4 regions of the Halomonas citrativorans genome follow, and region 4 is predicted to be linked to each of the others. Evidence: predicted binding sites of a transcription regulator. Region 4 holds the regulator's gene; each other region holds the start of a gene.
What was found. Region 4 encodes FNR, which switches genes on or off when oxygen is low (the NO sensors DNR and NnrR bind a similar motif). Its sites were predicted from a motif close to TTGATNTANATCAA; they were not measured.

Region 1: the regulator FNR is predicted to act here: its motif matches at 2,575-2,588, upstream of INT20_RS01750 (YfcC family protein).
Region 2: the regulator FNR is predicted to act here: its motif matches at 3,693-3,706, upstream of frdA (fumarate reductase (quinol) flavoprotein subunit).
Region 3: the regulator FNR is predicted to act here: its motif matches at 2,806-2,819, upstream of kdgD (5-dehydro-4-deoxyglucarate dehydratase).

Annotation. Positions count from the first base shown of each region.
Region 1 is NZ_JABUYX010000001.1:397,546-403,056, reverse strand. It holds gene INT20_RS01770 (hypothetical protein) at 1-16, opposite strand, end outside; gene INT20_RS01765 (S8 family serine peptidase) at 30-1,349, opposite strand; gene INT20_RS01760 (DUF2784 domain-containing protein) at 1,342-1,755, opposite strand; gene INT20_RS01755 (GFA family protein) at 1,819-2,241, opposite strand; gene INT20_RS01750 (YfcC family protein) at 2,858-4,291, shown strand; gene INT20_RS01745 (LysR family transcriptional regulator) at 4,349-5,251, opposite strand.
Region 2 is NZ_JABUYX010000004.1:149,670-155,180, reverse strand. It holds gene menB (1,4-dihydroxy-2-naphthoyl-CoA synthase) at 1-174, opposite strand, end outside; gene frdD (fumarate reductase subunit FrdD) at 216-635, opposite strand; gene INT20_RS07115 (fumarate reductase subunit C) at 632-1,033, opposite strand; gene INT20_RS07110 (succinate dehydrogenase/fumarate reductase iron-sulfur subunit) at 1,044-1,796, opposite strand; gene frdA (fumarate reductase (quinol) flavoprotein subunit) at 1,793-3,580, opposite strand; gene INT20_RS07100 (anion permease) at 3,924-5,393, shown strand; gene menH (2-succinyl-6-hydroxy-2,4-cyclohexadiene-1-carboxylate synthase) at 5,413-5,511, opposite strand, start outside.
Region 3 is NZ_JABUYX010000007.1:720-6,230, forward strand. It holds gene INT20_RS18225 (hypothetical protein) at 1-45, opposite strand, end outside; gene INT20_RS09340 (alpha/beta fold hydrolase) at 1,031-1,828, shown strand; gene INT20_RS09345 (metallophosphoesterase) at 1,838-2,599, shown strand; gene kdgD (5-dehydro-4-deoxyglucarate dehydratase) at 2,892-3,809, shown strand; gene INT20_RS09355 (TRAP transporter substrate-binding protein) at 3,852-4,844, shown strand; gene INT20_RS09360 (TRAP transporter small permease) at 4,905-5,441, shown strand; gene INT20_RS09365 (TRAP transporter large permease) at 5,445-5,511, shown strand, end outside.
Region 4 is NZ_JABUYX010000008.1:105,209-110,719, reverse strand. It holds gene INT20_RS10385 (heavy metal translocating P-type ATPase metal-binding domain-containing protein) at 1-519, shown strand, start outside; gene INT20_RS10380 (sulfite exporter TauE/SafE family protein) at 516-1,241, shown strand; gene hemN (oxygen-independent coproporphyrinogen III oxidase) at 1,327-2,754, shown strand; gene fnr (fumarate/nitrate reduction transcriptional regulator Fnr) at 2,817-3,569, shown strand; gene ttcA (tRNA 2-thiocytidine(32) synthetase TtcA) at 3,556-4,467, opposite strand; gene INT20_RS10360 (3'-5' exonuclease family protein) at 4,699-5,349, opposite strand; gene INT20_RS10355 (putative nucleotidyltransferase substrate binding domain-containing protein) at 5,358-5,511, opposite strand, start outside.

The DNA of each region.
Region 1 (5,511 bases), on a different contig from region 4:
GCGCTATTGTCGGCATCGATCATCCTCATCTAAGGTGCCTGTACCAACCCGGCCCCAACACGGGAACCAGAAGATGGTAAAGGCTTTGCAGAATCCAACAGCCGTTGCCAGAGTTTCATACCGCGCAGCGAGGCATCTGACTCAGCCCAAAGGGCGGCGCAGCCTGCAACGTGGGGCGTCGCCATACTGGTTCCGCTAATCGTTTTATGGTGTACCGGCCGGGGCCAGGACGAAAAAATGTCGCCGCCCGGCGCGGCAATTTCGATTTTGCCTGCGTTAGAAAAGCTCGAAGGCTTTAAGTTGGCGTCAATAGATGCAACCGACATGACAGTAGGTGAGTTGGCAGGCGCTCCCGTATGGGCAGAAGAGTTTCCTGCGGCAGCAATAATCAAACACCCTTTACGCAGAGCCGCAGCACCCGCGTGGGTGTAGGCAGCTTGCACAGGACTTTGACTGCCCAGCGACATCGAAATGACGTCACATCGATTGGCGATCGCCCAATTCATTCCCGCAAGTACTCCCGCCCCCGTACTGCTACCCGAGTTGGTGAGCACCTTTCCAACAAGCACCTGTGAGTCGGACGCGATACCGTAGCGAGGAGCATTTTCGAAAGGCACCCTGGGGCCGCAGGCCGTGCCAATACAGTGTGTTCCGTGACCATTGATATCTTGAACCGGCTCTCCTACGAATGAGCGGGTAATAAACTCTCTACCTACAAAGTCAGGATGGCCAAGGTCCATCCCGGTATCCAGCACGGCTACTTTAATACCAGCCCCACTCCATCGGCTTTGCAACACATTGCATTGAATCAATCCCCAGGTCGCTTCTGGCTTGCCCGGCTCAGGCTTGTCTTGGGCTTCATCCAGATCCACATCAGCGCCAAGATCGCGAGCAATCGTACTCGCAGCCCGCAAAAAACCTCGCAGATACTCTGAATTTTCGGAAAAGGCAAAATACTCTGGCTCAATAATTTCTATTGGGCTATCGACTGAAATAGGGTCTTTGAGACTCATCCCATGCAGCTGTAAAGCGTCACTGCCAACAAGCGCAACCCCAAGTTCTGAGAACACCACAACCTCCGCATCACCGACGTCTTCCAAACTGACGGCTTGGTCAGCAAAGTCACGCGCGTCGGCCACTCGAAACTTTTGATCCTTAAGAGACTTAATGCCCTCTTCCATTCGCCCTTCACGATAACTGATAAGAAAACGCCCGGTTTCAAGACAATTAGCGCCTCGCTCAAGAGCAGCCACAAGCAGCCGTTCAGCACCGCACGAAATTGTGGCTAATGAGCCACTCTTGCCAGAGGGGTTGCTTTCGCTTCCGTTGCTTTTAGATTTATTAGCCATCATCGCTTCCTTTCTGTTGGTTTGGCCGCACTAAAAACCAGCTGCATAACACCAAGCTACCAAAAACCGTATAAAGCAGCACAAACACCCACTCCGGCGCCGTGTAGTAAAGCAGGCTTTGCAACCAGTACTGAATGAAGGACCCCGTATAGGTGGCTGTGCCGGCCTCTTCTCTCAAGGCCATTTCCCACGTAGTAAGCGGGCAAACCGCGCCCAACCAGGACTGCACCACTACATACCCAATAGCGGACAAATGCAAAATACGAAATCTCTTATTTCGCACCCATCGCCACCTTAAAAAATAACCGGCATAAATAGCCAGCAACCCGAAGACGACAAAGACAACAAACAGCACATGAACGACTAATATCGCATCCGCCATGAGCAGAAGTAGTGAAGGGGCCATATCTCTCCCAAGTGAAGCATAGGCAGAGGAGGTAGCCAGTGTTTGCGGTGGCCACGAAACCTCTTAGTTGCCAGTATGCTGAGCAAAAACCTCCTCGCCGGTTAAATCTCTGGTAGCTTGAGAAAACGAGTAAAACGCTGGTTTTTGCTCAATAAATATCTGCTCCTCAAGCTGCCACTGGCCGTTATCCTCCAGAAGCCCCACAGGGATAGCATAGTGCCCGCCCTCTTTTAACCGATAAAACAGATGCGTCCCACACTGCTTGCAGAAACCGCGTTCGGCCCACTCTGAGGAGCTGAAGATAGCAATATGCTCAGCCCCCTGGAAATCCACCTCGTTTTGGGACTCAACCGCAAACAGCGGCCCTCCACCCCACTTTCTACAAAGGCTGCAGTGGCAAACCGCCACATGATGACTGTCTAAATGAGTTAAAAGCTGCACTTCACCGCAGAGACAGCTACCCCGATGCTCAATGTTGGATTGCATATGATCCTCCGTTAGATACGTAACACCGTCTATTCATGCTTAATAGAGCGAACCCTAAACCCCACCTTTTCTATATAGACAGTAGCAGGTTCTATATAGACAGTAGCAGGCCGCTTGGCTATGCGCTGTTAACGCGTAAAATTGCGCGATATGGCCCGCAGACCTGTTATCTACAGCGACATAAAACATCGTTGAGCGGGCATTTTGAATCGACCGTTTAGCGGCTTTATTGGGTTGCTCGGATGCTTCCTTCTGACTGCCAAGCGTGCTTGCCTAAAATAGAAAACACATTTGATAAATGCACAATTGTTAGCCATGGGCTTCCTTGGTAGGTTGATTTAAAACAACATAAAGGTGGCCCTTTCACCACCTGCGAACCAGGCGCTATGGACCTTCTACCTAACCTATTTCGTGGAAGTACACAAAACGTCACCACCCGATGCTACGCCTCACACTAAACCGCTTCGGCCTACCTACCCCCTCGGCCATGCACACGGTTTAAAAAATACGACAGTGATAACTACCCGTATCGCTTGTCGTTGAGCGTTTGAGTCGCACATACTGCCTAGAGTAGCGCCACCAATAAAACGATAACCCTCTGACCGCGAAGACGAATATGACAACGAAGCTGAGTAAAGGCGCGCCAGAAAAGGCACAAACAATGAAGAAAAAACGCCCTATGCCGGATGTGTTCATCATCCTGTTTAGCTTTATGGTACTGGTACTGCTCGCCTCTTATATAATCCCCGCAGGAAGCTACGAAAGAACCAACAACAATGGCCTGACGCAGGTCGCCACCGATAGCTTTCAGTACATTACTGCAGCGCCCCTGAACGTAATGGACCTGTTTACCGCTATTCAAAAAGGCCTGGTGGCGGCGGCTCCACTGATCTTCTTAATCATGATGGTCGGCGGCGTGCTCAAGGTGATTGAGTCAACAGGCGCCATCAGCGCAGGTATTCACCAACTCATTAGCAAGGCCAATGGCCGTCGAAATGTTCTTATTTTTATCTTTTGCGCTACGTTCTCAACGCTTGCATCGGTTGGGGTAGGTGCCAACTTGGCCATTGCCTTTATTCCTATCGGACTGTTTCTTGCCCGCTCAATGAAGCTTGACCCCGTTGTAGGCGTGGCCATTATCTTTTTAGGCTCCTACGCAGGCTTCGGTGCAGGCGTTTTTGACCCGACCGTTACCGTTGCCGGGCAAACCATTGCCGAGCTACCGCTGTTTTCCGGATTTATATACCGTGGCGTTATCTTTATTGTCTTTTTGACCGTTACCACGGTGTACATCTGCCGCTATGCCAAACGTATCAAGCAGAACCCGGCCCATAGCGTGATGGGAGCAGACGCCTTTGATAACACCGAAGCCACACATGAGCCTGGCGCTCTGCCGCCCTTTACCTTTTCTCATAAGTTAGTGCTGCTGATATTTGCCGCTTCCTTTGTGTTTTTCCTGTACGGCGGTTTTAACTTCGGATGGGGAATCACCGAACTCTCTGCCACGTTTTTAATGGTGGGGATCGCCACGGCACTGATCGGCAGAATGTCTCCCAACGATTTTGTAAAACGCCTGATGAATGGCGCAAGCGAAGTCATGTACGGTGCATTGGTGGTGGGTGTCGCCGCCGCTGTCATCGTGTTGCTTAGACAAGCACAGCTCATCGACACCCTCGTACATAGCGTCGCAAGCTCTTTAGATGGTCATGGCAAGATTGTCGCCATGGAGCTTTTATACGTGTTTAACCTGGTATTTAACGGATTGATTACTTCGGGTACCGGCCAGGCCGCTATCGTGATGCCAATTATGGTTCCCATTGGCGATATGCTGGAAGTCACCCGCCAGTCGACCTTCATCACCTTCAAGCTGGGCGATGCCGTTACCAATATTATTACTCCGCTTTCTGGCACCTTGATGGCGTGCCTGGCGATCGCCCGCGTTTCTTACGTGGAGTGGTTCAAATTCGTGCTACCACTGGTATTGATTTGGATTGTCATCGGCGGCGCGTTTGTCGGGGTTGCCGTTGCGATTAACTACGGTCCGTTTTAAGCAGGTTCGCTTCCAAGCCACCCATAATGGGTGGCTTGGCATCTAACGGGTATGCGCTCAACAGACAACGGCCGTCAGCTTCTCTTCCAGAACAACTAAAAACGCCTCGATATGAGCAGGCAGGTAGCGTTCAGCCATCACCTGTACTTGAAGGCTTCGCTGAGAAAGCTGGGGCTCGTGTAGCGGCTTTAAAACCAGCCCATCCTTATGCATTTTACCGCTTACCGCTACGGCACTACACAACCCGATCATATTGGGATGCTCGCTGACCATGGTATAGGTCGCGCCCAGTGAATTGCAGGAGAAGCTTGGGAATACCTTAATACCGGACAAGCTACAGGCGACATCAAACAGATAGCGCATTGTCGAGCCATTAAGCGACATGGTAAGCGGGTAGTCGCATAAATCCTTTACATACAAAACGTCATTAATTGCCAACGGGTGCTCACTCGACATAAGGGCACTAATTGCGGCGTTATGGCTTGAAACCACCTTTACGCCAATATCCGGCGAGAGGCTAAAGGTTAAGGCGATATCAGCACTGCCTTCTTTTACCAATTCAGAAGCACGCGCTGAATCGGCCATCTGCAGATCAAACCGAATATCAGGATGCTGAGTAATAAAGCGCGAAATAACACTGGGAAGAAAGTGCCACGCCATGCCATCAGGGCAAGCCACCACAATGGTTTGGCGTTGGCGTGTCATTGCATCCTGCATCTCATCGATAACGCTATTAACTTCTAACTGGTTACGCAGTGCATAGGCGTTCAGCAGTTTGCCTGCTTCGGTTAACTGCATACCCCGCGGCTGGCGGTTGAACAGCTTGATATCCAGGCGCTGCTCAAGATTGGTGATTTGGCGGCTAACCGCTGAAACAGCAACGTGCAACTCTTCAGCGGCAGCGGACAACGAGCCCGCTTTCGCAACGCTTTGAAAGTAGCGCAAGTGGAGATCCTGCATAACGGCCTCATTGATGACCTGCCTGTTAGGCTTTGTACGAAAACTGCTTACGCTCGCCCATACGGCGTTAAAAACCAGCTCAAAATACTCATTTACACATGTAAACTCCGTTTTTTTACTGATTTTTGCCTTGTCTGGCCTTCGCTCAGCGACTTTTCGTACAAACCCTAGCAGGGTGAATAGCGCTATCGGCAGCAGTTCAAACATCTACCGGTGATTGCTAATAGTTAGAAAGGTAGTTTGAAATCTTAATGATTGCT
Region 2 (5,511 bases), on a different contig from region 4:
AATCATTTCGCTAACCGTTAAGGGGCGAAAGGCGTTACGCACCTCTGGGCGGTTGATGGTAATGCGCGCAATGCCCTCTTTGGAGATATGATACCGAATATCCTGGTAGTCGCCGGAGTGGTCCTGCCACTCAACCGGTTGATAGAGTTCCGCTTCTGTAAGTCCGTGGATCATTCAAAGTTCCCTGATTTATTAGGTATTGGCGTCTTTCGGGCTTAGCGCAACATACCTGCCACGACCAGCCCTAGTGCCAGAAGGCTTAACAGCGCCGCAGCGCCATACATCAGCTTTTTATTGGTAGTGTCGCGGCCCAAAATAAGGTCAAACATTCCGTGGCGCAGGCGATGGGCGGCATGAAACAGCGGCAAACAGACCGCCGCACCAACAAATAGAAAGCCTGGCACGCTGAATAGCAGTGCCGATGCACGCTCATGGCTGAGTGCGTTGGCAGGTAGCCAGCCCAAGGGAAGCAGCACGGCAAAAAACAGGATGGCAGAGGGCAGCAGCACAGCAAAACAGACGCCACCTGCACTGAATAGCCCCCACCACAGCGACTCATCGTAGGCCTGGTGGTGGAGTGGCTGATTCGTGCGCTGGCTGCCTGCGCCTGACGCATTCATGGTTGGTTTAGTCATACAGACGCCCTCCCAAACAGCCAGATGAACAGCAGCAGTACGGCCAGAACGCCCGCCCACTGCCCCGCCACAATCGCCTTATCCGGCAGTTGGTAGTTACCGATACGCAGCGGCATAACGCGAGGAAACAGCACAAAAAAGGTCGCCGCGTGAAACAGGCTGGCGGCTAGCGCCAAAAGGTTGAGCAGCAAAACGATGGGAGATCCCATAAAGGCGATCCATCGTTGCCAACTCTCTGGGCCCTGGAGCAGCGCGACCATGCCCGCCAGTATGCAGAGCAGGAAAAAAACCAGCGGTAACACCGTCGCTTCACGCAGCATATAGAGTTTAAAAAAGCGGAGTTTCAGCCACCAGTTACGTTTTAACGGCACAAAGCGTTGAGATGTCGACTTATCCATACCCTTTCTCCTAGCCCTTAAACAGCGCAATTAGCGTGTGCTTAGCGGACGCCACTTTGCTCTGATTGATAGCCGCCGCTGGGTCAACGTGCTTGGGACACACCTTTGAGCAAAAGCCCACAAAGGTGCAGCTCCACACACCTTCATGGCGGTTCAATTCGGCCATTCGCTGCGTGCTGCCATGGTCCCGGCTGTCCAGGTTATAGCGGTGCCCCAGTGCAATGGCTCCTGGGCCAATAAACTCAGGATTAAGCCCAAACTGCGGGCAAGCGGAGTAGCAAAGCCCACAGTTGATACAGTTAGCGAACTGCTTGTAACGGGCAAGCTGTCTGGGCGACTGTCGATAGGTTTCTGGCGCCTTCGGATCAAAGGGCTTTACCGGATTGTCGTCTATCAGATAGGGCTTAACGGCGGCCAGGTGATCGAGGAATATCTCCATATCAACCACCAAGTCGCGCTGCACGGGAAAGTGCGCCAATGGTTCAATGCGGATCTCATCGTCGAAGTCGCGCAGGAAGGTCTTACAGCCAAGCTTGGGGACGCCATTCACCATAACGCCACAGGAGCCACAGATCGCCATGCGACACGACCAGCGGTAGCTCAGAGTGCTGTCGAGCTGCTCTTTGATGTGATTCAGCGCATCCAGCAATGAGGTGCTGTCGTCGACTGGCAGCTCATACTCCTGCCAATAGGGCTCGGTAGAATTGTCGGGTAAATAGCGTTTGACGCTGATGCGCCGGGTGGATACCTGCTGAGTACTCATGCCTTGCCTCCCTTGGACGCATCCCCGTAGGTGCGTTCTGCGGGCGCGGAAAAACGCACGTCAACTTCCTGCCATGCCAACCTAGCGTGTGCATCGCCCTGATAAAACACCTGGCTGTGCTTGAGGTAGTTAACGTCATCGCGCGTTTGCATGCCGTCATCCAAGCGCTGGTGAGCGCCGCGGGACTCACGCCGCTCCAGTGCGCCAAGGCAAGATGCCTCGGCAATATCCAGCCCGTAGCCAAGTTCAATGCACTCAAGCAACTCTGTGTTGAATATTTTGCTGGTGTCGTTGACACGAATCTTCTGGTAGCGCGCCCGCAGTTCACGAATCGTCTCCAACGACTGCCGCATACCCTCTTCGGTACGATAGATACCGCAGCCACTCTCCATGGCCTGCACCATGGCATGCTTAAGCGTCACCCAAGTCTCGCCGCTGCCCTCACCATCACAAAGATGCGCTAGCTTTGCCTGCTGATGGGCAGCCTGGGTTTCCAAAAGGTGCATGTCTGCCCACTCGGTTTGCGCCGCGAGCTGGCTTGCCTGCTCCCCCGCTAAACGACCAAATACCAACAGCTCGGTGAGCGAATTTGAGCCTAAGCGATTAGCACCATGTAAACCAACAGAGGCGCATTCGCCCGCCGCATAAAGCCCGGCAACCGACGTTTCACAGTGGGGATTGGTTTCGATACCGCCCATGGTGTAGTGCACCGCTGGGCGAATAGGGATCGGCTCTTTGACCGGGTCAACGTTAATGTAGGATTTGGCCAGCTCGCAGATAAAGGGCAGGCGTTCAAGAAGGTAGGCTTCGCCCAAGTGGCGCAGGTCTAGATAGACCACATCGCTATCGCCAAAGGTGCCGGTGCGGCCCGCCTGCTGCTCCTGCCAAAAGGCCTGTGAGAGCTTATCGCGAGGGCCCAGCTCCATGTACTTGTTTTCGGGCTTGCCCAGTGGGGTTTCCGGGCCCAGCCCGTAATCCTGAAGGTAGCGATAGCCATCTTTGTTAAGCAAGATACCGCCTTCACCACGACACGCTTCGGTAATCAAAATGCCGGAGCCGGGAAGGCCCGTGGGGTGATACTGAACAAACTCCATGTCCCTGAGCGCCACGCCGTGGCGATAGGCTATCGCCATCCCGTCGCCGGTCACGATCCCTGCGTTGGTATTAAAGCGAAACAGGCGCCCGGCACCTCCTGTTGCCAATACCACGGCTTTGGCGCGCAGCAGAATAAGCTCGCCGGTGGCCACTTGAAGAGCAATGACGCCAATGACAGCCCCTTCATGCACGGCAAGATCAAGGACGAAATACTCATCGAAGCGCTCAATCTGGGAGTATTTGAGCGAGGTTTGAAACAGGGTATGCAGCATGTGAAAGCCGGTTTTATCGGCGGCAAACCAGGTACGTGCGGTTTTCATGCCGCCAAAGCGGCGTACCTGCACATTGCCATCTTCCTTGCGGCTCCAGGGGCAGCCCCAGCGCTCCATCTGCACCAGCTCCTGGTAGGCATGATGCACAAAATAATCCACCACGCCTTGCTCAACCAGCCAGTCGCCACCCGACACAGTGTCGTCAAAATGTGCCTGATGCGTATCCTCCTCGCTGGTTACCGCCGCCGCACCACCCTCAGCAGCAACGGTATGGGAGCGCATAGGATAGACCTTGGAAATCAGTGCGATGCTTTGAGAAATGCCCTGTGCCTTGGCGCTTTCTGCCGCGGCGATAGCGGCACGCAAGCCTGCGCCGCCTCCACCCACAATCACGATATCGAAATCTCGATGCTGCATGATGCTCCCTTTCTGTAGCCAGGCCAAAGGCGGTAGTGACGACACGCTTCGATGCGGTGTCTTTGAACTTATCACACTCCAGGTACGTGCTATCCCCGCATGCCAGGCTCTATTGACGCATATCAAGAAATGCACCTTTAAGACAGGCGATGCTTTAACAAGAGTAGTTAAGTTTAATTTCTCATTTATTAATTTTAATAAAGAATTCCAACTACAATTTTTAACTATTAGTCGCTATCGCCATTCTCTGCAATGTATGTAACCGCAAGCAGATGAAAATCAACAGCGTTAGCAGTGAAGAGATTCGGCTGCTTTCGCAGCCAATAAGAGGGGGCAGCTTGATATGAACAGTAGCGTGCAATCGGCATTTGACTGGAAGTTGTTGGCGCCGCTTGTAGTGGCCATTATCGTTGCGTTGATACCCACGCCTGAGGGGGTTGCACCTCACGCTTGGTACTTCTTCGCTATTTTCCTGGGCTGTGTGGTTGGGCTGATTTTTGAACCCTTGCCAGGCGCGGTCATTGGGTTAATCGGCGTGACTCTGGTGGCACTGCTCTCCCGTTGGGTGCTGTTTTCACCCGAACAGCTAGCAACCGAAGGCTTTAATGCTGCCAACCAGGCCTTTTCATGGGCAGTTTCGGGGTTCACCAACTCGACTGTATGGCTAATTTTTGGCGCGTTTATGTTCGCGCTGGGGTATGAAAAAACCGGCCTTGGCAGGCGCATATCACTTTGGCTGGTCAAGGCCATGGGCAAGCGCACATTAACGCTGGGCTACGCGGTAATGATCGCCGATGCGGTGCTGGCGCCTTTTACACCTTCCAACACGGCGCGTAGCGGGGGCACCATTTATCCAGTCATTCGCAATCTACCACCACTTTACGACTCCCTGCCCAATGACCCCAGCATGAAACGCATGGGCAGTTTTCTGATGTGGACAGCGATCACCTCTACTTGTGTGACCAGCTCGCTGTTTCTAACCGCGCTTGCCCCCAACCTGCTGGCCATTGCTCTGACAGAAAGCGCTACCGGTATCCATATTAACTGGGGGCAGTGGTTTATCGCCGTAGCGCCCGCTGGCATTCTGCTGCTGTTGCTGGTCCCACTGCTCTGTTACTGGCTATGCGCGCCAGAAGTGAAAGCCGGTGAAGAAGTGTCCAACTGGGCGCGGGATGAGCTGAACAAACTGGGTGCGCTTACTCGCAACGAGATACTGCTGGTCATCATGGTCGTCACTGCGCTACTGCTGTGGATTTTTGCGGGCGATGTTGTGTCCGCATCCCTGGTAGGCCTGGTGGTGATTTGCTGCATGCTGCTGACCGGCATCGTGAGCTGGAACGATATCCTCGACAATCGAGCTGCCTGGAATACCTTTGTGTGGTTTGCAACACTGGTGGCGCTGGCAGGCGGGCTGAGCCAGGTCGGGTTCGTCAATTGGTTTGGTGGCATGGTGGGTGAACAAATCAGTCACTTTAACCCCGTCATGGCGATGGTGGCGCTCACGGTGATTTTCTATCTCCTGCACTACCTGTTTGCCAGCGTCACGGCCCACGTTACCGCCCTATTGCCGGTGATGCTGGCGGCGGCTTCCGGTATTGCAGGGTTGGATATGCAGATGTTTATCCTGCTGCTGCTCCCCACCTTGGGCTTTATGGGCATTATTACTCCCTACGGCACCGGCCCAAGCCCGGTTTACTATGGCAGCGGCTATCTGCCAAGCGCCCTTTATTGGCGGCTTGGGGCTATTTTTGGTCTGCTGTTCTTAGTGGCCTGGCTGGCTATCGGTTTGCCGTGGCTGCTGTTGATTAACTGAATCCAGGTGAGCGAGCCGTTTAGCCGAGGCGTTGATACCATCGGCTAATCGGTTCGGCGATGCTTTTCGCTTGCTCTGTATGCAGGTTATGCCCACCTTCCAGCGCCATAAGGTGCAC
Region 3 (5,511 bases), on a different contig from region 4:
AATGTAGGCGCTGGTTGCCGAATATTGAGTTGCTGAGTGTTGCATGGCATGCACTCCTGTTGTGAAGGTTATCTAATATCCTTGTTATGAAACTTTCTATTGTGCGACGCAGCATTGGCTTGCGAAGCTAGATAGTAGGCGCTTTTTAAGCACAGAGCTAGCCAAAAAGGTGTAGGTAAATGACCATCGCTTGTAAGCAATTGCTTACATCGTTGAATGGAAAAGCTTTTCATAAATAATTCACGGAGCCAAAAAAAGCTCTGGTCCCGGTGATTATTCTTATCACACTACATTTAAAACCAAATGCTTAGCCTAGGTGTGCTTTCAGTGCTCCATGGAGGTGCGTTGCCATAATGCTTGGAGCCTCCAGAAGGGTAGAACATCACCATCGTAAGAAGTAGGAATTAGCGGGAAGGCCATCGTGGGATTCTCCAGATAGGGTACTTCGTAAAGTGTAGCGGTTTTTTGCTGCGATGCAGCAGGGGTGTGAAAGCTCCGTTCGATAGATTATGCACGTAGGTGGAAAAGTGGATGCGAGGAGAGGAAATGGCAAAAAATGGGTTCTGAGCCGCTAGGTTCTGTGGGCTTGAAAACTCACGATAGTAGAATTAACTGATGGGTCGGGGGGAGAGCGCGTGTGATATCTGTAAAGCGCTTTGTCAAGTGTCGCAAGGAACGACCGTTCTCACTGGCTCTTAAAATGCCGCGCAAGGTAAATGACTGACACATAGCGTCTGCCGCACTTTATCCGGCCAAGGACGGCTTAAACAGACGCATAGATGAAGTCGTCTACTTGCTGCAGAATTGCTTCTTAAAATGCTAAGTGGTTATGCAGTGTTGTGATGGATAGGTTTTGATAGATAGATTTTGATAGACAATTTTTGATAGATAGTCTTTGAAAAATTGTTTTGGCAGATTGTTTTGGCAGATTGTTTTTGCGGAATATCTCGACGTGCTATGTTGGTTTAGGCACATAGCTTATGTCTTCAACATATGTTTTAAAAAGGCTTAATAACAATAGAGCTACGCCATGACCTCATCAATCGCTTATCACGACCACTGGGTGTCATTGTCTCACGGACACCTGTTTGCACGCAGCTGGGAACCCTCGGCGCTGAGTTCTGATACACCGATTATTTTATTACACGACTCTCTCGGCTGTACCGCCTTATGGCGTAGCTTTCCAGCAGCGCTATGCGAAAAGACCCGACACCGCGTTATTGCCTATGACCGGCTGGGGTTTGGTCAATCGAGCGCCTGTCTTGAGCCGCCACCGTTGAGCTTTATTGACGATGAACCCGGCACTGATTTTGCCGCTTTATGTGCAGCGCTTGCGATAGACCGCTTTATTGTATTAGGCCATAGCGTGGGCGGCTGCATGGCCATTCACTGTGCTGGCGCTTATGCGTCACGGTGTCTGGGGCTGATTACGATTGCTGCTCAATCGGCTAACGAGGCGCGTACACGTTCTGGTATCGAACAGGCAAAAGCCGCTTTTAAAGCGCCAGAACAGTTTTCAAAGCTGGAAAAATATCACGGTCATAAAGCCCGCTGGGTGTTAGATGCCTGGGTTAATACGTGGCTGCATCCTGACTTCATCAACTGGTCATTGGTACCCGCGCTTGAACGCGTGCATTGCCCCACATTGGTATTGCACGGCGAGAAAGATGAATATGGCTCGCACCGCCAGCCGGAACGTATTGCCCGGTATATCCAAGGCCCGGCGCACTGCGAAATACTTAAAAACCTTCACCACACCCCTCACCGCGAAGATGAAGCGCAGGTGATCAGGCTTATCGACTCGTTTATCGAAGAGCTTTCCCGTTAAGGAGATTGGATGCGTCTGCGTATTTTATCCGACCTGCACTTGGAGCACTTTGCGGACAGCCGCCCGTTATCCGATGTAAAGGCCGATGTTGTGATGTTAGCGGGGGATATTCATCATAAAGCTGAAGGCTTAATCTGGGCACGGGCGCAGTTTCCCACGCTGCCAATTCTGTTTGTGCCGGGGAACCATGAGTTCTATGGCACCTGTATGCCGCTGATGCGCGAAGAGCTTAAGAAAGAGGCCAAGCGGCTTGATATCGAACTGCTGGATAACCGCGCCGTCACGCTCAACGGCGTACGCTTTTATGGCACGACCCTCTGGACCGATTTTGCGCTTTACGCCAGTGATCCGACGAAAAATCCAGCCCATACCGAGTCCAAAGCGCTGCGCTACATGCCCGATTTCAGAATCATCCAAACGTCACCGGGCACGACGTTGACACCCCAAGCGAGTCAGCAGCTGCACACTGAAGCCCTCGCTTGGCTTGAAGGCGAACTGTCCAAGCCGTTTGATGGTCCCAGGGTAGTGATCAGCCATCATGCGCCGCTTCACCACTGCATTCCTGATCAATATTTAGGTGATGCGCTATCCCCAGCCTTTGCCTCTCATCTGCCGCAGTTGATGGGCAAAATGGATCTATGGATACACGGTCACGTTCATGAACCGGTGGATCTTATATATGCCGGTACGCGCGTACTGGCTAACCCTGGCGGATATCCGGATGAGTTTAATTCACCGCTTTTTAAGCCGGATTTAATCATCAATATTTGATGCCTACCGATATTAAGTTGGTTCCGGCAAAATTGCTTAGGGGCTATTGTTCTCCATGAAGGTGCACCCTCTAGGGCAAAATCTTGTTTTTATTGCTTAAAAAAATTACTGGGTTTTTAAAAGATATTTTAGACGCTAGCACTTTGGTCGAAGCTTAAAGCTTTTTACTTGCAGGTGTTGCGCGTGTTGATTATTTTCTAGTTTGTATGATGTATGACAAATAACTAGTTTACTACGATTTTACCTATTGCCATGTAATTAAACATGGATGAGAAAGCATGAGGACGTTTCTGTGAAATTTTCCAAACAAGAAGTAATACAAGCAGTTGGAGATGGACTACTGTCATTTCCCATTACCGATTTTGATCAGAACGGAAAATTTGACGAAAAAAGCTACCGCGAGCGCTTAGCGTGGTTTATCAGCCACGACATTTCTGCCGTGTTTGTAGCTGGTGGTACGGGCGAATTTTTCAATTTGACGCTTGAAGAGTATCGCCAGATTGTTCGTGTAGCGGTGGAAGTAGTCGATGGTAAGCTGCCGGTAATCGCAAGCGCTGGGTTAAGTGTTGAAGCGGGCAAGGCCTTTGCTGATGCCGCCTCTGAAGCCGGTGCCGATGGTATTTTGTTGATGCCCCCGTACCTGACAGAGTGTCCGCAGGATGGATTAGTCGAGTATGCGCGGCAAATTTGTGATGCCACTGATATCAACGTCATTTACTACAACCGAGGGAACGGGGTTCTGAATGCCGAGTCGGTGCAAGCACTCGCGGATGCCTGCTCGAACCTTATCGGTTTGAAAGATGGTAAAGGCGATATTCAGGCACTCAACAAAATCATTAAAACGGTCGGTGATCGCTTAGTGTATGTGGGCGGTGTGCCTACGGCAGAGATTTTCGCAGAAGCGTACCTGTCAATTGGCGTTAATACCTATTCATCTGCGGTATTCAACTTTGTACCCGATATGGCGGTTACGTTTTATAAAGCGCTCCGCAACGGTGATAAAGACGTCGTTAAACGAATCACGAACGATTTCTTTATTCCATTTATTGATCTGCGTGATCAAAAAGCCGGTTACGCGGTTAGCTTGATTAAAGAAGGCGCGGATATTATCGGCCGCCCGGCTGGAAGCGTTCGTGCGCCTTTAACCATGCCCACCCAAGAGCAACGCCAGCAGTTAGAGCGCCTGGTTGGTGTAGCGCGTTCTTTCTAAAAGCTGAAAAAAACCACAAGTAATAATAAGAGGTTTTAAGTGATGAAAACAAAAACTATCCGTCGCCAAGCGCTGTTTGCCCTAACGGGTGTCTCGCTATTAGCCGCTGCTGTTTCTGCCCAAGCCGATAACTGGCGGGGCTGGAATATTCACCCTGACGGTTACCCCAATACGGTAGCGCTTGAAGCCTTTGCCGAGGCAGTTAAAGAGCAAACAGAAGGGCGCGTTACCCCCCGTGTTTACAACAATGCCGTGCTGGGTGATCAGTCTGATGCGATTGAGCAAACCCGCAATGGTGCGTTGGATTTCGCTAATTTCAATATGGGGCCCATGGGACCCATTGTTAAGGAAACGAATGTTTTCTCGCTACCTTTCCTATTTACCGATGTAGACCATATGCACACGGTAATGGATGGCGAGATTGGTCAGCGCTTTGCTGATGCATTGGAAGATAAAGGTCTGGTAGTGCTCTCCTGGTTCGATTCAGGCGCCAGAAGCATTTACAACACCAAGCATCCGATCAACACCCCAGAAGATGTTCAGGGCTTAAAGATCCGGGTCATGAATAACGATCTTTACGTCGAGATGATGGAGGCGCTTGGCGGCAATGCGACGCCAATGGCGTATGGCGAGGTTTACCAGAGTTTAACCACCGGTGTTCTGGATGGTGCTGAAAACAACTACCCCTCCTTTGAATCCAGCAACCACTACGAAGCGGCGGAATACTACTCCTTAACCGAGCATTTGATTATTCCCGAGTGCCTGTGTGTTGCCAAAGCCAGTTGGGACAAGTTATCCGAAGAAGACCAGGAAATCGTTCGTGAAGAAGCGATGAATGCTTCCACCATGCAACGTGAGCTGTGGGTCGAAAGCTCTGAAGAGAGCCGTCAGATTATCTTGGATAACGGCGTGGAAATTAATGAAGTAGAAGATAAAGCGGCTTTCCAAACATTGATGGAGCCGATGTATGAAAACTTTATCGCTAATAACCCGGGCACGGGTGAGCTGATCGAGGAAATCAGAGCCGCTCAATAATTTTCTTATGACTTCCTTTCGGCGGCTTGATGCCGCCGAAAGATTAAAAGGAAATGTGTCGTGAGTATAGAACTTGAAACACCCAGCAGTAGAAAAAGCACGACAAAAGAAGGCTCTGTAGACCGCGTGTTGGATGGCATGGCTGAGCTATGCGTGCTTGTGGCGGGCATCATGCTGGTCGTTCTTATTGCTACTTTCGGTTGGCTAGTCTTTGGACGTTATGTGCTTAACAACACGCCAACCTGGGTAGAGCAAACCTCCCTGATATTAGTGGTATATATCACCTGTTTGGGCGCCGCTGCCGGCGTCAGATACCACAGCCATCTGAATATCGACTTTGTTCGAGAGAGCTTTCCTCCTTTTCTGCGCGGATTAATGCACCACATCTCGGATCTTTTCATTCTTGTATTTGGTGGTTTTATGGTGGCTCAGGGCTGGAAGCTGGTCATGACAAACATGGAAAGGGCTATTCCAATGATTGGTCTCTCTGAAAGCTGGCGTGCAGCCCCACTGGTAATTTGTGGCGTGCTGATCATGCTGTTTGCAGGGGCGGATATAGTGCAACGATTACTGTCTCGAAACGCTGGGAGGGCATAAGTCATGGGGCTGATGATACTGTTTGGAATTTTTTTTCTCGGCCTTGTCGCAGGTGCACCGGTCGCTTTTG
Region 4 (5,511 bases):
CCAGGAGTGACAGCCCTCTGGTGGTGGTTTAAACCGCTAATGGCATTGGATGTACTGCTTTCGCTGCTAATAGCAGGCAGCCCGTGCGCACTGGCGTTGGCAACCCCAGCGGCGCTAACGGTCGCTTACCAGCAGTTACGTGCACGAGGCGTGGTGATAACGAATCCTCGCGCCCTGCTTTCATTGGCCACAACAACGCAGCCTGCCGATGAGGCGATAGCGTCTTGCTCAGACGTGGTCATACTCAGCCCACAAAGCGGGCGCTCCGTAGAAACCCTAGCCATTGCCCGCGCCACGCAGCGCTGCATACAACACTCAATGGGCATGGCGGCCTCCATCAGCGTGATAGCGCTTTGCCTAGCGGCAGTGGGCGCCCTATCGCCGTTTGGCGCCATCACGGGCGCTGGCGTCAGTGTGCTTGCCGTCATTGCTAATACGCTACGCTTTTCACACAGGCTATCTACTTCCAACGTATCCACCTCCCATTTATCCACTTCAGCAGTCAAAAGCGTGCCATGAACCCAACCGGGCTTGATCTTCCTCCGCTTATTGCCGCGTTCGTGTTTGGATTGATGGGCGGGGCCCACTGCATCGGCATGTGCGGAGGCGTCATGAGCGCATTAACCTTTGCCATCCCGCCCAGCATGCGTAGCTCGGCGCGTATGGGCGGCCTACTGCTAAGCTACAACTTGGGCCGAATATTAAGCTACATGACGGCAGGCGCGCTGGTAGCCGCGTTGGGCACCGTGCTTTCGCCCTCACTGCTGGCGCGCCAGCTGTTGCAAGGCGTTGCAGCGCTCATGCTGATTCTCATGGCGCTGTATATTGCTAACTGGTGGAAAGGGCTTTTGCGCGTGGAAGCCGTGGGCAAACGATTATGGCGTCACCTTGAGCCCTGGGGCCGACGCTTGATGCCGGTGGTTCATTTCCCCCAGGCATTCGCGCTAGGCGCCATTTGGGGCTGGCTGCCCTGTGGGCTGGTGTATTCAATGCTGGCCTGGAGCCTGGCGACGGCCCGGCCGCTTCAAGGGGCTTTATTAATGGGCGCTTTTGGCCTGGGCACCCTGCCTGCGCTACTGGCCACAGGACTTGCCGCACGCAAGCTTAATCATCTTATTCGTCACCCCGCGACAAGAACCATCGCCGCGCTCGTCATTATCGGCTTTGCCGTATGGCAGCTGTGGGCACTCAACATGCACTCAGGTGGGCATTCAGGCGGACACTCACACGCCAATCATTGACCTGGCGCAACGCACTACAGCGCTATGTTCTCTAGCCTATCGGTAGCTTTTAAAAACGTATTTTCAGCTACCGGAGCGCCTCTTCATGCCTGTATGTGCCACGGCTGTCCCCTCATCCGTTACTGCTACCGCGTCATCCAGCACCCGCTGGGATGACGCATTGCTGCGCCGTTATGATAAAAGCGGCCCACGCTACACCTCCTACCCGACGGCGCTGGCCTTTCACGAAGGGTTTACCGCCGAAGATGCGACCCAGGCCATTGAGCGCAGCAACGCAAGTCAGCGCCCGCTTTCCATCTATGTCCATATCCCGTTTTGTCGCAAAATCTGCTTTTATTGCGCGTGCAATAAAATTGCGACGAAAAACACCGCCCTGGCCGAGTCGTATCTCTATCGGCTAGATCGTGAGATGGTCCTGACGGCCCGTCATCTGGATACAAAGCGCCCTGTCAATCAGTTGCACTGGGGCGGAGGCACCCCTACGTTTCTTTCACTGGAGCAGATGGGCGACTTGATTGACCGCCTGGACGCACGCTTCGGTCTTTCAAACGCACCAGAGCGTGACTACGCCATTGAGATCGACCCGCGCGAAGCCGATGTTTTAACCCTGCGCCACCTGCAGTCTTTGGGCTTCAACCGCCTGAGCCTTGGCGTACAGGACCTGGACCCACGCGTTCAAAAGGCGATTAACCGTCATCAGCCTCGCGTGCTTACCGAAACACTAATGGATGAAGCACACCGGTTGGGCTTTCTCTCGCTGAATCTGGATTTAATCTACGGTCTGCCCTTTCAAACGGAAAGGAGCTTCGCCAAGACGCTTGAACAGGTGATCGCGTTAAATCCGGCGCGTTTATCCGTGTTTAATTACGCGCATTTGCCTGAACGCTTCAAGCCTCAGCGACGTATCAGCGTGGATGACCTGCCAGGTGCGGATGAAAAGCTTTCGATTCTGCGTACGACCATCGACATGCTGACCGCTGCGGGCTATCAACATATTGGGATGGATCACTTTGCCAAACCCAATGACAGCCTGGCGGTTGCCCAAGCCAACGGCACCCTACAGCGCAATTTTCAGGGCTACTCCAGCCATGCCAGATGCGATCTTATCGGTCTGGGCGTGTCAGCTATTTCCCGAATAGGCGATAGCTATGCGCAAAACCCTACTGACCTGGCTAGCTACGAAGAGAACCTGGATCAAGGTCGACTGGCTACCGTGAAAGGCGTACGATTAAATCAGGATGACCTAATACGAGCCGACGTTATCGAACGTTTAATGTGCGATATGCGCCTGGATTTAGCAGCGGTTAGCCGGCAATGGCAGGTTAACGCCAACGACTACTTTGCCAGTGCGCTGGAAAGCCTACGCACTGCTGAACAGGACGGGCTAATCGTTCGCTTGGATGATACGCTTGAGGCGACGCCAATGGGCCGTTTACTGATTCGCCAACTGGCCATGGCGTTTGATGCTTACCTTCCGGGGCACTCAGGCCAACGCTACTCAAGAATCGTTTAACCGGCGGCATCAACGCCTGCGGTAGATAGCCATTTAGGCAAAAGAGAAACAGGGAGATAGTCATGCTACCCTCGACAAGCCAACGACGCTCGCTTCTTCAAGAAGCACGCTGTCAGACCTGCAGCCTAAGCTCGCTTTGCCTTCCACTAGCGCTTGAGCTTGAAGGCATGGGGCAGTTTGATGCCATCATCAGACGCCGAGCACCGCTGAAAAAGGGCGAAACACTGTTTCGTCAAGGCGACCGTTTTACCAGTGTGTATGCCGTTCGCTCAGGCAGCCTAAAACAGGTAACCAGCGAAGGTAATGGCAACGATCAGCTCACTAACTTCTTTTTGCCCAGCGAGCTTGTCGGATTGGACGGCATTGACGAAGAGCACTACCCAGGCAGCGTGATTGCCCTTGAAACCACCACCATCTGCGAAATTCCCTTTGATCGGCTGGACCTGCTTTCAGAGGAGCTGCCGGAGCTTCGTGGTCAGCTGTACCGCAGTATGAGCAAGGAGCTTCGCGATGACCGGCGCATGATGCGCCTGTTGTCGCGCAAAACCGCCGACCAGCGGCTGGCCAGTTTTCTACTGACGCTTTCAGAGCGTTTTCGGCGTCGGGGTTACTCGCCTTACAGCTTTAGGCTTTCAATGGCGCGTGCGGATATCGGCAATTATCTGGGGCTGGCGGTTGAGACGGTCAGCCGTATCTTGAGCCGTTTTCAGCAGCAAGACGTGGTGGCCGTCTCAGGGCGCGAGGTTAACATCCTCGATATGCAGCGGCTTATAGCGCTTGCTGAAGAGGAAGAGCCGGTGATTAGCTCACGTTAAATGCTTCAATACGCCCCGCCATGAGTGCTTCCTGTTTGGCTTCCAGTCCCGCAAAGTCAAACAGGTCGCGGTCAGCTAGCTGCGAAGGCGCGACGTTAGTGACCGCTTTAAACATGCTTTCCAAACGCCCCGGATACTTTTTGTCCCACTCGGCCAGCATTTCCTTAACGACCTGACGCTGCATGTTCGGCTGCGAACCGCACAGGTTGCAGGGAATAATCGGGAACTCCATCAGGCGCGAAAACTCCGCAATATCCGCCTCTTTACAGTAGGCCAGCGGACGAATCACGACATTCTTGCCGTCATCGGAAAGCAGCTTGGGCGGCATTGCCTTCAGGCTGCCGCCAAAGAACATATTCAGAAACAGCGTTTCCAGAATATCTTCACGATGATGGCCAAGGGCGATCTTGTTGGCGCCGATTTCTTCGGCAAACCCGTAAAGCGACCCGCGCCTTAACCGCGAGCAAAGCGCGCAAGTTGTCTTGCCTTCCGGCGTTTTTTCTTTCACTACCGAGTATGTATCGCGCTCCAGAATGCGGTACTCCACGCCGAGTTTTTCCAGATACCGGGGCAGTATATGCTCAGGAAAACCAGGCTGCTTTTGGTCCATATTGACCGCCACCAGTGAAAAATTCACCGGCGCATTGCGCTGCAGGTTGCGTAAAATCTCAAGCATGGTGTAGCTGTCTTTCCCCCCCGACAGGCAGACCATGATCCGATCGCCTTCATTGATCATTTGGTAATCGATAATTGCATTACCTACCTCGCGCCGCAGCCGCTTTTGCAACTTGTTGAATTCGCGTTTCTGTTTGGCATCCTCAAGCGCCGGCTGGCCTTGCAGGTCAGGCGTCGGTGCAACGGTTGCCGCGGCGGGGTCAAAATGATCAAGGTGTTGCATGATATAAGCACTGCCAATGGTAGAAGGAGCAGCCGCTATTCTAACAATACTCCCGCCGTTCACCCAACTGGCAAAATCACGTCGTTACTATGATCATAACTACGGTCATCACTATGGTTATCAATACGGTTATCAATACGGTTATCAATACGGTTATCAATACGGTTATCAATACGGTTATCAATACGGTTATCAATACGGCCATCGGCACAGGCACCACTACGCTAGAAGCTAACCCGACTGCGTCATATCACGCTGTAAGCGCATATACAGCAAGGCGCTTGCGGTGGCTTTACCTAGCAATCTCTGGGTCGAGATAGTAGGCACTTGCCAGCAGGCCAACGCCTCGGAAAACGGTTGGGAAGACTCCACTAACGGGTGTAAACGGCGCAATTGGCGTTGATGCAGTTTGGCCACATCGACCTGAACATTAGGTAGCCCAAACCCGAGGTGCGCTCTAAAGGCTCTATTAAGCATGCAAAACTGCTGGTCCAGTTGCCACCCGACCAGCGGCCGGTTGCCAATAAAATCGGTAAACGCATGCAGTGTCTCGGCACAGAGGGGTACCGCCGTGGCGGGATTGTAAAGCTGCTGATGCTGGCGCAGCACCGGCTGGTCAACCGTTTGAGGGTCGGCAAACGTTGCCACCCACGGCTGGCTTGTGTGCACTTGCTGTTGATTAAGTACCACAGCAGCCACACTTAATACCGGCGTTTCACCGGGTAGTGATTCGCAAGCCAGCGCCACTAGCTCTTCCCCCATATAGGGCTGGAAAAGCCAGGCGTAAGGCGAATTCGCATAGCGGCGCCGATCTCGCTCACGCTTAAACGTTCTGCGCAGCGTTTGCCCCAGCAGTGCCATGCCTTTTTTGCTGCCTTGCATAGCGCTGCTCATGAATATTCTAAATGGTAACGATAGGAGAGGCGCTGTTTAAAGTCTTTAACGATATGTAGCGACTCGCGCAATAAATCGCGCTCAAGTGACGAGAGCTCTTGCACCACCACGTGATTGGAGCGCGCATCGTCCATATCCTGCCCGCTAAGT